Regions from separate parts of the Kosakonia oryzae genome, predicted to be linked through region 1. Evidence: predicted binding sites of a transcription regulator. Region 1 holds the regulator's gene; the other holds the start of a gene.
What was found. Region 1 encodes PurR, which represses purine synthesis genes. Its sites were predicted from a motif close to CANGCAAACGTTTGCNTG; they were not measured.

Region 2: a site for PurR is predicted at 6,045-6,062, ahead of AWR26_RS16585 (amino acid aminotransferase). Genes of this name have one in related genera too.

Annotation. Positions count from the first base shown of each region.
Region 1 is NZ_CP014007.2:3,016,269-3,024,125, reverse strand. Features, by position in the region: gene cfa (cyclopropane fatty acyl phospholipid synthase) at 1-870, opposite strand, end outside; gene punC (purine nucleoside transporter PunC) at 1,168-2,367, opposite strand; gene punR (DNA-binding transcriptional activator PunR) at 2,478-3,389, shown strand; gene purR (HTH-type transcriptional repressor PurR) at 3,408-4,433, opposite strand; gene cydH (cytochrome bd-I oxidase subunit CydH) at 4,733-4,822, shown strand; gene AWR26_RS14340 (MFS transporter) at 4,987-6,156, shown strand; gene sodB (superoxide dismutase [Fe]) at 6,187-6,768, opposite strand; gene AWR26_RS14330 (C40 family peptidase) at 6,892-7,725, opposite strand.
Region 2 is NZ_CP014007.2:3,461,624-3,469,480, forward strand. Features, by position in the region: gene pepN (aminopeptidase N) at 1-1,176, opposite strand, end outside; gene pncB (nicotinate phosphoribosyltransferase) at 1,441-2,643, shown strand; gene asnS (asparagine--tRNA ligase) at 2,805-4,205, shown strand; gene ompF (porin OmpF) at 4,808-5,938, shown strand; gene AWR26_RS16585 (amino acid aminotransferase) at 6,126-7,316, shown strand; gene AWR26_RS16590 (MBL fold metallo-hydrolase) at 7,362-7,857, opposite strand, start outside.

The sequences.
Region 1 (7,857 bases):
GCAACCGTTCGGGAAGATATAGCGGTTGATCCAGGGATCAACATTGAGATCGGTGCGTTTTGAACCGATAGTGTGCAGCAGGAAAATGCCGTCCGGTTTAAGGTTGCGATCCACCACGCTGAAATAGGTCGCGTAATTTTTCGGCCCCACATGTTCAAACATCCCGACGGAGACAATGCGGTCAAACTGCTCATTCAGATCGCGATAATCCTGCAGGCGAATATCGACATCCAGCCCTTCACAACGCTGTTGCGCCATTTTTTGCTGTTCCGCCGAGATCGTTACGCCGACCACGCTGACGCCGTAATTCTGCGCCATAAATTGTGCCAGCCCGCCCCAGCCGCAGCCGATATCCAGCACGCGCATACCGGGTTTCAGCTTCAGTTTTTCACCGATAAGCTTCAATTTCGCCCGTTGTGCGTCGTCGAGATTTTCTGCGTCTTTCCAGTAGGCGCAAGAGTATTGCATCTGCGGATCCAGCATGCGGGTAAATAGATCATTACCAAGGTCGTAATGCTCTTTACCGACAATCCAGGCCCGTTTTTTACTTTGCAGATTAAATAATCTTGCTCCGGCAATGCGGAGTGTGTCTTTGAAATTGTGCGGAAGCTGTTTTTCCAGTCCGGCGCGCAGTACTTTGGTGAAGAAGATATCCAGACGATCGCATTCCCACCAACCGTCCATATAACTTTCGCCTAGCCCGAGCGAACCTTCCTGTAAAACACGTTTAAAAAAATCCGGGTTTTTCACCTGGATATCTGAAGCGGCGGGACCGTTGACGCGGATACCTGCGCGGCTCAGTAACTCGTTTGCTATACGGAACCAATTATCATCCCGTACGCCAACTTCTTCTATACACGATGAACTCATAACTTCTCCATCACTCGCAGTGATCTGAACCTTCAAACAGCGTAGTCGCTTTTTCGGGCTTGTGAGAAATCTCACGGTTTTCACCGTGAGGCTGATATCCGACGTAGAACAGAGGAAGGGAGATGACCCTTGCCGAAAGGCCGTCCCTGGAATGACGGGCACAATCCGGTGCCCGTTACTACATAATATTTATCGTATTTATTAAAAACCGAAAATCAGTATAGGCCTCAATATCTGGTGATTCAACTTAAAGCTGTTAGCAAGCTAATCACTTCCTTGTTGATAGTCGTTAACAAATCACCCGTGCGAAGAGGAGGAGACAGCCTCATCTTTTACCGTTTCGGTATTACGCTGATGTTGCTGGCGATAGCCAAACGCCGCCAGCAGCACCATCACCACCATCACGCTGGTGGTGGTAAACAGTGGCGTGGCAATTAGCCCTGAAACCACCAGGCTTGCCAGGAAACACAACCCAAGTTGCAACGTATTTTGCAGCGCGGCTGCGCGGCCAGTTGCCTGGGGAAACGGGCGTAACGCCTGTGCCACCACAACAGGATAGATGGCGCCGTTGGCCATTGCCATAAAACAGAACGGGATCAGCAGTGCGGTCAGTGATGCCTGCGGCAGCAAACCCACGATCCAGGTGGCAATCACGCTTAGCCCAAAGGCGCTCAGCAGCCACGGAAGCAGGCGCGAACCCTGCCATTTTTGCAATGCGGCGCGGCAACCATAGCCGCCAATCAGGAAGGCAACGGTCTGCGGTACGTAGCTCAGACCAATGACTGACGGACCATAACCCATCTCGTGCAAAATAAACGGCGAACCGGTCAGCCAGGCAAAAAAACTGGCCGAGCAGGCGGCGTAGATAATGACATTGCCGCAATACGCTTTATTGCGCAGCAGATCGAAAAAGGTCAGCGGTTGTTCATGCAGCGCAGCAGTCTGCGCGGGCGTTTTCAACCGCCAGGCGGGCACCATCAGCACAAGGGTTATTGCCAGCAGCGTGGCAAAAATCGCCTGCCAGGAGAAGTGCTCCAGCATCCAGGCTCCCAGCAGAGGGGCAAGTGCAGGCGTCAGGCCCACCAGCGGCATAATGGTTGCGAAGATACGATTAACGCGGTGTGCCGGATAGTGGTCAGTGACCAGCGCCTGCCAACTGACGGTAGCGGCACAAACGCCGATCGCCTGTACGAAACGCAGCGCCAGTAACAGGCTGGCGTCCCGTACCCACAATGTTCCCAGGCAGCCAAGCGCGAAAATGGCCAGCCCGCTCAACAGAATGGGTCTGCGACCATAGCGATCCGACAATGGCCCCCACACCAGTTGTGCGACAGCAAAGCCAGCCAGAAACAAACTGAGCGTGGCGCTGACGATGGCCGGAGAGGTTTGCAAATCTTGTTGTATCGCGCTGAACGCGGGCAGGTACATGTCGGTGGCTAAAAAGCCGAGCACGCTTAATCCCGCGAGCCAGACTAAAAATCCTTTGCCAGGTTGCATTTGAGTTCTCACCTTGTTGCTTCTTCAGGGCTGTCGAGTGTAAGGAGTGCTTTTCCGCTTGTGAAACGCTAATATTTGCGCAGTGATTTCAAAATTTTTGCAGGCAGATTATGTGGTCAGAATATTCACTGGAAGTGGTTGATGCTGTTGCACGCAACGGAAGTTTCAGCGGTGCCGCTCAGGAGTTGCACCGTGTGCCTTCAGCAGTGAGCTATACCGTGCGCCAACTGGAAGAGTGGCTGGCGGTTCCGTTATTTGAACGCCGTCATCGCGATGTGGAGTTAACACCTGCCGGAAGCTGGTTTTTAAAAGAGGGGCGATCTGTTATCAAAAAAATGCAGATCACCCGCCAGCAGTGCCAACAGATCGCTAACGGCTGGCGCGGTCAACTGGCGATTGCCGTGGATAACATTGTGAAACCGGCGCGAACACGGCAATTGATCGTCGATTTCTACCGACATTTTAACGACGTCGAATTACAGGTTTACCAGGAGGTGTTTAACGGTGTCTGGGATGCGCTGGCAGATGGCCGCGTTGAGGTGGCGATTGGCGCGACTCAGGCGATCCCGGTCGGTGGACGGTATGCGTTTCGTGATATGGGCATGCTGAGCTGGAAATGCGTGGTCTCCAGCCGCCATCCGCTAGCATCAATGCCCGGCCCGCTAAGCGATGAAACGTTGCGCAACTGGCCCTCGTTGATCCAGGAAGATACGTCGCGCTCGTTGCCTAAACGTATTACCTGGCTGCTGGATAACCAGAAGCGGGTCATCGTGCCGGACTGGTCCTCTTCAGAAGCCTGTCTTTCTGCCGGGCTGTGTGTGGGGATGGTGCCCGCGCATTTCGCCCGTCCCCGGCTGGACAGCGGCGACTGGGTGGCGCTGGAACTGGAGAATCCGTTTCCGGATGCGGCCTGCTGCCTGACATGGCAACAAAATGACGCATCACCGGCGTTGAGCTGGCTGCTGGAGTATCTGGGGGACAGTGAGACGCTGAACAGCGAATGGTTGCGGGAGCCACAGTAGCGGCCCCCGCAGGGGTGATTAACGGCGGTAGTCGCGGAATGGGCCATCTGCCACTGAACGACGTTCGATCAGACGCGGATGAACTTCGATGGACTGCGACTCTTCGCGTTTGTTGACAATACGATCGAGCAACATGGTAAAGGCCGTTTCACCCAGCGAATCTTTCGGCTGATGGATGGTGGTCAGCGCGGGCGTAAAGTAGCGGGAATTGCGCACATTGTCATAGCCGATCAGCGAAATATCCTGGGGAACGCGCAGCCCCATCTCATCCGCCGCGCAGAGCGCGCCCATCGCCATAATATCGCCGCCGCAGAACACGGCAGTGGGGCGGTGTGACTGGTTGAGGATCTGCTGCATCGCCCGGTAACCTGATTCCGGTTCAAAGTCGCCCTGTACGATCCAGTTTTCCGGTACGGTGATGATCGCTTCTTCCATCGCCTTCATAAAACCGGCGAGGCGGCCTGCGCCGGTGTTGCGCTCCAGCGGGCCAGGGATGACGCCGATATCGCGATGCCCGCGCTCAATCAGATAGCGGCCGGCCATATAGCCGCCTTCAAAAGCGTTATCAATGACCGAGTCGGTAAAATCGGCTTTCGCCTCGCCCCAGTCCATCACGACCATCGGAATATTACGGTACTCTTCCAGCATGCTCAGCAGCGGCTCCGGGTATTCGGAGCACATCACCAGCAGGCCATCGACGCGTTTTTGCGCCATCATCGACAGGTAGGCGCGCTGTTTCTCAAGGCTGTTCCAGGCGTTGCCGAGGATCAAGGTGTAGCCTTTCTGGAAGCATTTTTTCTCTACGGCTTCGATGATCTCGGCAAAATAGGCGGCTTCGCTGCTGGTGGCCAGCAAACCGATCGATTTAGTGTGATTGACCTTCAGGCTACGCGCCACGGCGCTGGGGGAGTAATGTAACTCTTTGATCGCTGCCCATACGGCGTTGCGAGTCTCTTCAGCGACGAAGCGCGTTTTGTTAATTACATGAGATACGGTTGTAGTGGAAACGTTTGCTCGTTTCGCGACGTCTTTAATCGTTGCCATCAGAAATCACTCCAGACCATATCATAAGCTCCTGATAATACTTAAGGTAAACGTTTGCCTTCCATCACCCTGAACCCCAGCAAAGTGAGTGCGGTACGCCGGGAAAAAGACACTAAACGTCAGGAGGGGAGTCAATGGCCGGTACGCTAATAAATTTAGCGTCGAATTTTGTCTTATCTTGAGCAAAAGGGGAAGCGCTAAAACATATCTCCCCCGAATTCCTGCAAGATTTTTATGATTATTTGTGCAAAAATGCGCAAACCCACTATTTGTGGGGAAATGAAAATGGAGAAAAATTGATGAGCACCGATCTGAAGTATTCTTTGGTCACTACCGTCATTGTTCTGAGCCTGATTGTTTTCGGTGGGCTGACCGCCGCGCTGCATTGATCTGGCACGAGGGAGAGCCTTCTCCCTCGGCTTTCCCCGCCATTGTTATCACTTCTGCAATAATCTTTTGTCATTCTGCTAACTTCTGTTTTTTGTGATTGCTGTCATACTTTTGACTTCTGCGACAGTGTCCCCAACCGACACGGCTTTTTCGGAGTCAAACGATGAAAATTAATTTCCCTCTGCTTGCCCTGGCGATTGGCGCCTTTGGGATAGGTACAACGGAGTTCTCCCCGATGGGGTTGCTGCCCGTTATTGCCCGTGGCGTCGATGTTTCCATTCCGGCGGCGGGAATGCTGATTAGCGCTTATGCGATTGGCGTGATGGTGGGAGCGCCACTGATGACGCTGCTGCTGTCGCACCGAGGCAGACGTAATGCGCTGATTTTTCTGATGGCGATCTTTACGCTGGGTAATGTGCTGTCGGCAATCGCGCCGGACTACACCACTTTAATGTTGGCGCGCATCGTCACCAGCCTCAACCACGGTGCTTTCTTTGGTCTGGGTTCGGTTGTTGCCGCAAGCGTGGTAGCAAAAGAGAAACAAGCCAGCGCCGTCGCGACCATGTTTATGGGGCTGACTATCGCCAATATTGGCGGTGTGCCTGCTGCAACCTGGCTGGGTGAAACCATCGGCTGGCGCATGTCGTTTATGGCGACCGCCGTGCTGGGCCTGGTTGCTATGCTGAGCCTCTACTTCTCGCTGCCTGGCGGCGGAACGGGCGAACGTCCGGATGTACGCAAAGAGTTGTCCGTGCTGGTTCGTCCACAGGTGCTGTCGGCACTGCTGACGACGGTGCTCGGTGCAGGCGCGATGTTTACGCTCTATACCTATATTTCGCCGGTGCTGCGCACCATTACTGATGCTACGCCGGTATTTGTTACCGGGATGTTGGTTCTGATTGGCGTCGGTTTCTCGATTGGTAACTACCTTGGCGGCAAACTGGCGGATCGTTCGGTAACCGGTACGCTGAAAGGCTTTCTTATCCTGCTGATTGCCATCATGCTGGCCATTCCGTTCCTGGCCCGCAGCGAAGTGGGCGCGGCTATCAGTATGGTGGTCTGGGGCGCTGCGACCTTTGCCGTGGTTCCGCCGCTGCAAATGCGTGTAATGCGCGTCGCACATGAAGCGCCGGGGCTCTCTTCTTCAGTGAACATCGGTGCCTTTAACCTCGGTAACGCACTCGGTGCGGCTGCGGGCGGCGCGGTGATCTCCGGCGGTCTGGGTTATGATTTTGTCCCGGTGATGGGGGCGATTATTGCCGGGCTTGGGCTGATGGTGGTGCTGTTTTCCGGGCGCTCCCGGCCGGAACGAGCCTGTGCGGCAGTCGAGTAAAAAGAGGAGGGGCTATGCCCCTCCTTTGTTTTATGCGGCGAAATTCTTCGCCACGAAGGTCCAGTTGACCAGCGCCCAGAAGTGTTCAAGGTAGTTCGGACGGGCGTTGCGGTAGTCAATGTAATAAGCATGTTCCCAGACATCGACAGTCAGCAGCGGTGTCGCATTCGTCGTCAGCGGTGTTCCCGCATTGGACGTTGAGACAATCGCCAACCCGCCATCCGCTTTTTTCACCAGCCATGTCCAGCCTGAACCAAAGTTTTTCACTGCGGCATCGGTAAACTGCGCTTTAAACTCGGCAAAGCTGCCAAATGTTTTAGCAATCGCAGCGGCTAGTTCGCCAGTCGGCTCACCGCCAGCGTGCGGCGCGAGGCAGTTCCAGTAGAAAGTGTGATTCCAGACCTGCGCGGCGTTATTGAACACGCCACCTTCGCTGTGCTTAACGATCTCTTCCAGCGTTTTGCCTTCGAAGGCGGTGCCTTTGATCAAATTGTTGAGGTTAGTGACATAAGTCTGATGGTGCTTACCATAGTGATACTCCAGCGTTTCGGCTGAGATATGCGGCATCAGGGCGTCTTTTGCATACGGTAATGCAGGTAATTCGAACGACATTGCTACTCTCCTTCATTATTTTAATACACCCAATAACCCTACTGAGTGTGAGGCTTAGAGTAACAAATCGCGGAGACGGGAAAAAGAGAACATCGCCTGTCGCAGTGACGACAGGCGATGAGATCAACGAATGGTTTTTGGTGTAACGACGCGGCGAGCGCCGACGTAATGGCGCTGCCAGTAGTCTTCGCTAAGGGAAGTGACCTGAATATCCTGGCCGCTGCGCGGAGACTGGATAAACTTGCCGTTGCCAACGTACACGCCAACGTGATCGGCGGTACCGCGACCTTGCGTGCGGAAGAATACCAGATCGCCGCTTTCCAGCTCTGCCACATTCACCGGCGAAGCATCACGCAGGTGATACATTTCGTTGGCGGTGCGCGGAATGCGGAATTTCACTAAATCCTTATAGGCGTAATAGACCAGACCACTACAATCAAAACCGGTGCTCGGCGAGGTGCCGCCCCAGCGGTAAGGTTTACCAATCTGGTTCATCAGTTTCGACATCGCCGTTTTCTGGGCTTTCTGGATACGCACTTTATGCGCTTCAGCAATGGTCGTGGTTTTTTTGACTTTGACACAATGAGGCTTGTGACCTTTGCGCGGCGTACTGCATTTTTCCGTCCAGGCGACTTCTGTAGGTTTTAACTGGCTGGTTTTGTTACGACGCGAGGTGATCTGACTGGCTTTGCTGCTGGTGGAAACTTTTTTCTTAGCCGGTGACTTCTTGTGTTCCGCTGTTTTTTTACTGGTGGTTTTTTCTGCCGTACTGCGACCGCTTTTCTTTGATGTTTTTTGTGATGTGGTTTTTTTCTTACGTTCGGATGCTTTCGCCAGATGCGATTTTTGCACGGCCGATGCTCGCGCCTGTTCAGAGGCGTTAGCCAATGGCGTGAAAGAAAGCGTGGTGAACAACAAAGCACAGAGCGTGATCGAAGCTTTTGGTATCCGCGCCACTGAGCAATCCCCTGTTATGGCAAGCATATAATATGCCTGCGTATGGTTTTTCAAAACCCGTCGATTCTAATCCATAAAAAGCACAAAAGTTAATACTGTTTTTGCATCTATAACTTCGTTTCGTTAGCAAGC
Region 2 (7,857 bases), 450 kb from region 1:
GTGCATCATGCGGATCACTTCAGCGCCCTTTTCGTACACCGTCAGGGTATAGAAGTTATTCATTTCAATAACTTTGTCCGGACGGATCGGGTGTGCCATCGGGCTGGCGTCTTCGGCGAATTGCAGGCCGCGCATGGTGCGAACGTTGTTAATGCGGTTAACCGCGCGGGAACCCAGATCGGAGCTGAACTCCTGGTCGCGGAAAACCGTCAGCCCCTCTTTCAGGCTGAGCTGGAACCAGTCGCGACAGGTCACACGGTTGCCGGTCCAGTTGTGAAAATATTCGTGGCCGATAACGCGCTCAATATCGAGATAGTCTTTATCCGTAGCGGTATCTGTGCGGGCGAGAACGTATTTAGAGTTGAAGATATTCAGCCCCTTGTTCTCCATCGCCCCCATATTAAAGAAGTCGACAGCGACGATCATATAGATGTCGAGATCGTATTCCAGACCGAAACGCTGCTCATCCCACTTCATCGAGTTTTTCAGCGAAGTCATCGCCCACGGCGCGCGATCGAGGTTACCGCGATCGACATACAGCTCCAGCGCAACTTCACGCCCGGAGCGGGTAGTAAAGGTATCGCGCAGGACGTCAAAATCACCGGCCACCAGCGCAAACAGATAGCACGGTTTCGGGAACGGATCCTGCCACTGTACCCAGTGACGGCCATTCTCCAGCTCGCCCTGCGCCACGCGGTTGCCGTTCGACAGCAGGAACGGGTAGCGGGATTTATCGGCGATCAGTTTGGTGGTAAAGCGGGCCAGCACGTCCGGGCGATCGAGATACCAGGTAATATGGCGGAAACCTTCGGCTTCACACTGCGTGCACAGCGCTTCGCCGGACTGGTAAAGCCCTTCCAGCGCGGTATTCGCCGCAGGGCTGATCTCATTCACAATACGCAGAGTAAAGCGTTCCGGCAGGCCATCGAGAACCAACTGGGAGCCTTCTTCTTTATAGTTGGTCCAGGGTTCATCATTGACATGCACTGAAATCAGTTTCAGCTCGCCGCCATCAAGGCGCAGCGGCGTCGCAGAGGCGCTATGGCGTGACACGGTACTTAATGCGGTAACGACGGTTTTTGCGGCATCAAGATCAAAGGTCAAGTCAATATCGCTAATCAGGTAATCCGGCGCACGGTAATCGTGGCGGTATTTGGCTTGTGGCTGTTGTGTCATAAAAAACCTTTAGCATCTTCTGTTTGGTTACGACTCCAGTCTATTCCGGTTGCCCAAATCGCGCCATGTAGAATGTTCATCTTTTCAGAGGGAAAAGCTCTGCTTGCTACATTTTTATAACAAGGGGCACAAAATGCCATCGACCCTTTCAGCACGATATGGTGTGATCAGGGTTCAATAACCTGGTAAACAAGGTATACTCCAGCGACGACCTGCTTTGTTTATTGTACTAAACGCTCCTGTAAGAGGATGCTACTGCGCACCATGACTCAACTCGCTTTCCCTGGTCTGCAAACGCTGCTGGATACCGACGCCTATAAGCTGCATATGCAGCAAGCGGTGTTCCATCATTATTATGACGTGCACGTCACGGCTGAATTCCGCTGCCGCGGCGACGATCTGCTGGGTATCTACGCCGATGCTATCCGCGAACAAGTTGATGCGATGCGGCATCTGCGCTTGCAGGATGACGAGTATCGGTGGCTCTCCGGCCTCCCCTTCTTCAAAATCGATTACCTCAACTGGCTGCGGAAGTTTCGTTACGACCCGCAACAGGTAACGATCACCAATGATAACGGCAAGCTGCATATCCGCCTTTCCGGGCCGTGGCGTGAAGTCATTATGTGGGAAGTTCCGCTGCTGGCAGTGATCAGTGAAGTGGTTCACCGCTGCCGCTCGCCGCAGGCTGGCGTGCAGCAGGCTCTGCTGCATCTGGAAGAAAAACTGGCGGATTTTGCTGTTCGCTCAGAACAGTTGGACATGTCCGGTTTCCGGCTGATGGATTTCGGCACCCGCCGTCGCTTCTCCCGCGATGTGCAGCAAGCGATTGTGGAACGTCTGCAACAGGAACCGTGGTTTATCGGTACCAGCAATTACGATCTGGCGCGTCGCCTGTCGCTGACGCCAATGGGCACGCAGGCGCATGAATGGTTCCAGGCGCACCAGCAAATCAGCCCGGATCTGGCCACCAGCCAGCGTGCGGCATTAGCTGCATGGCTGGATGAGTATCCCAATCAGTTAGGGATTGCGCTGACCGACTGCATTACGATGGATGCGTTTTTACGCGACTTCGGTGCGGAATTCGCCACGCGTTACCAGGGCCTGCGCCACGATTCAGGCGATCCGGTCGAATGGGGCGAAAAAGCCATTGCCCATTATGAAAAACTCGGTATCGATCCGCTGTCGAAGACGCTGATTTTCTCCGATAACCTCGATCTGACAAAAGCGCTCGATCTTTATCGTCACTTTGCCTCCCGCATTAAACTCGGTTTTGGCATCGGGACACGCCTCACCTGCGATATTCCGGGCGTGAAGCCGCTGAATATTGTTATCAAGCTGGTGGAGTGTAACGGAAAGCCAGTGGCGAAATTATCTGACAGCCCCGGCAAAACCATCTGCCACGATAAAGCCTTCGTCCGCGCGCTGCGCGAAGCCTTTGACCTGCCGCAGGTCAGAAAGGCCAGCTAATCACAAGGGAGCCGACGGCTCCCTTCTTTTTTCCGATAATTTATTAATGCTTCCTTGCTAATTCTGCTTGTCTGATGGCGCACGCCAGGTAACATAGAAAACCCCGTCTTTTTGGGCGGACAAAGTGTTTATTTTTTCCGACTATTAATAGAGAGAATATTATGAGCGTTGTGCCTGTAGCCGACGTATTCCATGGCCGCGTTGCCGTTGACAGTGAAGTCACCGTGCGCGGATGGGTACGCACCCGCCGAGATTCTAAAGCTGGTATCTCCTTCCTCGCCGTTTATGACGGCTCCTGCTTTAATCCTGTACAGGCCGTTATTAATAATTCTCTGCCCAATTACAATCAGGACGTTTTGCGTCTGACCACCGGTTGCTCAGTGATCGTCACCGGTAAAGTGGTTGCGTCTCCGGGTGAAGGTCAGAGTCTGGAAATTCAGGCCACCTCCGTTGAAGTGACCGGCTGGGTTGAAGATCCGGATACCTATCCGATGGCGGCAAAGCGCCACAGCATTGAGTATCTGCGTGAAGTTGCGCACCTGCGTCCGCGCACCAACCTGATTGGCGCGGTAGCCCGTGTTCGCCATACGCTGGCGCAGGCACTGCATCGTTTCTTCGACGAGCAGGGTTTCTTCTGGGTCTCCTCACCGCTGATTACCGCATCGGATACCGAAGGCGCCGGCGAAATGTTCCGCGTCTCCACGCTGGACATGGAAAACCTGCCGCGTACTGCAGAAGGCAAAGTCGATTTTGATAAGGACTTTTTCGGCAAAGAAGCTTTTCTGACCGTTTCTGGCCAGTTGAACGCCGAAACTTATGCCTGCGCACTGTCAAAAGTGTATACCTTCGGCCCAACCTTCCGCGCTGAAAACTCCAACACCAGCCGCCATCTGGCAGAGTTCTGGATGCTGGAACCGGAAATGGCATTCGCCGACCTCGACGATAACGCCCGTCTGGCAGAAGCCATGCTGAAATATGCCTTCAAAGCGGTGCTGGAAGAGCGTCTCGACGATCTGAAGTTCTTTGAGGAACGTGTCGATAAAGACGCAATTGGCCGTCTTGAGCGTTTCATCGCAGCGGATTTCGCGCAGGTGGACTACACCGACGCCGTCGCTATTCTTGAAAAATGCGGCGAGAAATTCGAGAACCCGGTTTACTGGGGCGTTGACCTGGCCTCCGAGCATGAACGCTATCTGGCAGAGAAACACTTTAAAGCGCCGGTGGTGGTGAAAAACTACCCGAAAGATATTAAAGCATTCTATATGCGCCTGAACGATGACGGTAAAACCGTTGCCGCGATGGACGTGCTGGCTCCGGGCATCGGTGAAATCATCGGTGGTTCGCAGCGTGAGGAGCGTCTTGATGTACTGGATGCGCGTATGGCCGAAATGGGTCTGAATAAAGAGGACTACTGGTGGTATCGCGATCTGCGCCGTTACGGCACGGTTCCACACTCTGGTTTCGGTCTCGGCTTCGAGCGTCTGATCGCCTATGTCACTGGCGTACAGAACGTTCGTGACGTGATTCCGTTCCCGCGCACGCCACGCAGCGCGACATTCTGATAAACAGAAAAGGCCAGCTTCCGCGCTGGCCTTTTTCTTATCCTTTTCCTGTCAACCTTCGTTAACAACTTTTCGACATCATCGTCGGCAATCCTGCCATCCTTACCTTTCTTTGCGCATTTTTACGGCTGAAATAACTCTGTACAAAAAACACCCCGTCGAGTTATTGCGGGATATGTCTGACTGTTAATTAGCACATTTGGACAAAAAATATACAGCTATCCAGACGGCTAAATCCTGTTATAAGAAAAAGCAAGATGAGAATGGTTCCATACCAGGGAAAGACATTATCTCAATTAAATATAAGTAATTCATATAAATAGGAATGGAAGTGCCGTTTTTATCAGCGGTTGGTGCTGAACTTTGAGATGGTTCACAAAGTTCCCGTAAATTCATACTTTTTTACACAATATTTCTTTTTGTTACCGCTTTAAGACATTTGTAGCACTTTCAGGCTAGCGAAACGATTATATGTTTGGAAAGATGCCTCTCAGACACAGAAAGACACCAAACTCTCATCAATAGTTCCGTAAATTTTTATTGACGGAAATTATTGGCGGCAGTGGCAGGTGTCCAAAAAAAACCAATGAGGGTAATAAATAATGATGAAGCGCAATATCCTGGCAGTGGTTATCCCTGCCCTGCTGGTAGCGGGTGCAGCTAACGCTGCTGAGATCTATAACAAAGATGGCAACAAAGTAGATATCTACGGTAAAGCAGTAGGTCTGCACTACTTCTCTAAAGACAACGGCGACAACAGCTACGGCGGCAATGGCGATCAGACTTACGCTCGTCTGGGCTTTAAAGGCGAAACAAAAATCAACGACCAGTTGACTGGTTACGGCCAGTGGGAATACAACTTCCAGGGCAACAACTCTGAAGGCGGTACTGATGCTCAAGATGGTAACAAAACCCGTCTGGCATTTGCAGGTCTGAAAGCTGGCGATTTAGGTTCTTTCGACTACGGTCGTAACTACGGTCTGGTATACGATGCAATTGGCGTAACTGACATGCTGCCAGAATTCGGTGGCGACACTGGTGCCAGCGATAACTTCTTCGCAGGCCGTAACGGTGGTCTGGCTACTTACCGTAACAGCAACTTCTTCGGTCTGGTTGACGGCCTGAACTTCGGCGTTCAGTACCTGGGTAAAAACGAGCGTGCAACTTCCCTGACTGATGATGCAAACGACATTACACGTTCCAACGGCGACGGCTGGGCTTCTTCTGTAAGCTACGACTTCAACGGTTTCGGTATCGTTGGTGCTTACGGCGCGGCTGACCGTACTAACGTACAGCAGGCTCTGAAAGATTACGGTACTTCTGGCGAAAAAGCTGAGCAGTGGGCTGTTGGTCTGAAATATGACGCAAACAACATCTACCTGGCCGCTCTGTATGAAGAAACCCACAACGCAACTCGCCTGAAAACCAAACTGCCAAGCGGTGTTGCACAGAATGGTTACCTGAACAAAACTCAGGACTTCTCTGTTGTAGCACAGTACCAGTTCGACTTCGGTCTGCGTCCGTCCATCGCTTACTACAAATCTAAAGCGAAAGATGTTGAAGGCATTGGCAGCGAAGATTTCATCAACTACGTAGAAGTGGGCGCAACCTACTACTTCAACAAAAACATGTCCACCTATGTTGACTACATCATCAACCAGATTGATAAAGACAACAAACTGGGCGTAGGTTCTGACGACACCGTTGCAGTTGGTATCGTTTACCAGTTCTAATCAGTCACCCCTCGACTGTTATATGCATATCAAACAGGGCTCCGGCCCTGTTTTTTTATGCCTGAAACAAAAATGCCGACGACTTTTGAAAAGCATCGTGCTTTTTATCGCAAACGGTTGGCAATTCGTGCGTCAGCCGTTACCCTGATAGCGGATCTCCCTTCTGTCATCAAAATGGAACCTCGTCATGTTTGAGAATATAACCGCTGCCCCTGCCGACCCTATTCTGGGTCTGGCCGATCTGTTTCGCGCCGATGAACGCCCCAATAAAATCAACTTAGGGATCGGTGTTTATAAAGATGAAACCGGCAAGACCCCGGTATTAACCAGCGTGAAGAAAGCAGAACAGTACCTGCTGGAAAATGAAGCCACCAAGAACTACCTCAGCATCGATGGTATTCCTGAGTTTGGCCGTTGCACCCAGGAACTGCTGTTCGGCAAAGGCAGCGCGATTATCAATGACAAACGTGCACGTACCGCACAGACTCCGGGCGGCACCGGCGGGCTGCGCGTCGCGGCAGATTTCCTGGCCAAAAACACCGCCGTTAAGCGCGTCTGGGTAAGCAATCCAAGCTGGCCGAACCATAAGGGCGTCTTCAACTCCGCTGGCCTCGAAGTCTGCGAATATAACTATTACGATGCGCAGAACCACGCGCTGGATTTCGACGGTATGCTGGCGAGCCTGAACAATGCGCAGGCTGGCGATGTGGTGCTGTTCCATGGTTGCTGCCATAACCCGACGGGTATCGATCCTACGCTTGAGCAGTGGGAAACGCTGGCGAAACTCTCCATTGAGAAAGGCTGGTTGCCGCTGTTCGATTTCGCCTATCAGGGGTTTGCCCGCGGTCTGGAAGAAGATGCTGAAGGCCTGCGCGCGTTTGCTGCGCTGCATAAAGAGTTTCTCGTCGCCAGCTCATTCTCCAAAAACTTCGGTCTGTATAGCGAGCGTGTCGGTGCCTGTACGCTGGTCGCGGCGGATGCAGAAAACGCCGATCGCGCCTTCAGCCAAATGAAATCCGTGATCCGCGCCAACTACTCTAACCCACCGGCACACGGCGCTTCTATCGTGGCAACCATTCTCAGCAATGACGCACTACGCGCGATCTGGGAACAGGAGCTGACCGATATGCGCCAGCGTATTCAGCGTATGCGCCTGCTGTTTGTGAATACGCTGCAGGAGAAAGGGGCAAACCGCGATTTCAGCTTTATTACCCGTCAGAACGGTATGTTTTCGTTCAGCGGCCTGACCAAAGAGCAGGTGCTGCGTCTGCGCGAAGAGTTTGGCATTTACGCTGTCGCTTCCGGGCGTATCAACGTTGCAGGTATGACGCCGGATAATATGTCGCCGCTGTGCGAAGCGATTGTCGCCGTACTGTAAAATGTAACGCATACAGAAAGGGTCGCCGAAGCGACCCTTTTTTATTTACCACACCGGTAATTCATCCTGCAGGAACGGGTTGTGCAGCCGTTCATTGCCCAGCGTCGACATTGGCCCGTGTCCAGGAATAAAGGTAACGTCATCGCCAAGAGGCAGTAATTTACGTTTGATTGAATCAATCAACTGCGCATGATTCCCCTGCGGGAAATCGCTGCGCCCAACACCGCCTTTAAAGATCACATCGCCAGAAACCAGCAAACGCGACTGCGCATCAAAAAACACCACATGTCCCGGCGTATGACCCGGGCAATGCAATACTTGCAATGTCACCTTACCGACGGTAACCGTATCGCCTTCATTTAACCAGCGGTCGGGCGTCAGCGGTAGGCAATCATCCAGACCAAACATCCGGCTTTGGGCGGGCAGCCCCTGCAACCAGAACTCATCATTTTTTTCCGGGCCAATAATCGGCACACCGTAATGCTGCGCCACTTCGGCTGCCGCACCCACATGATCAAGATGACCATGCGTGAGCAGAACT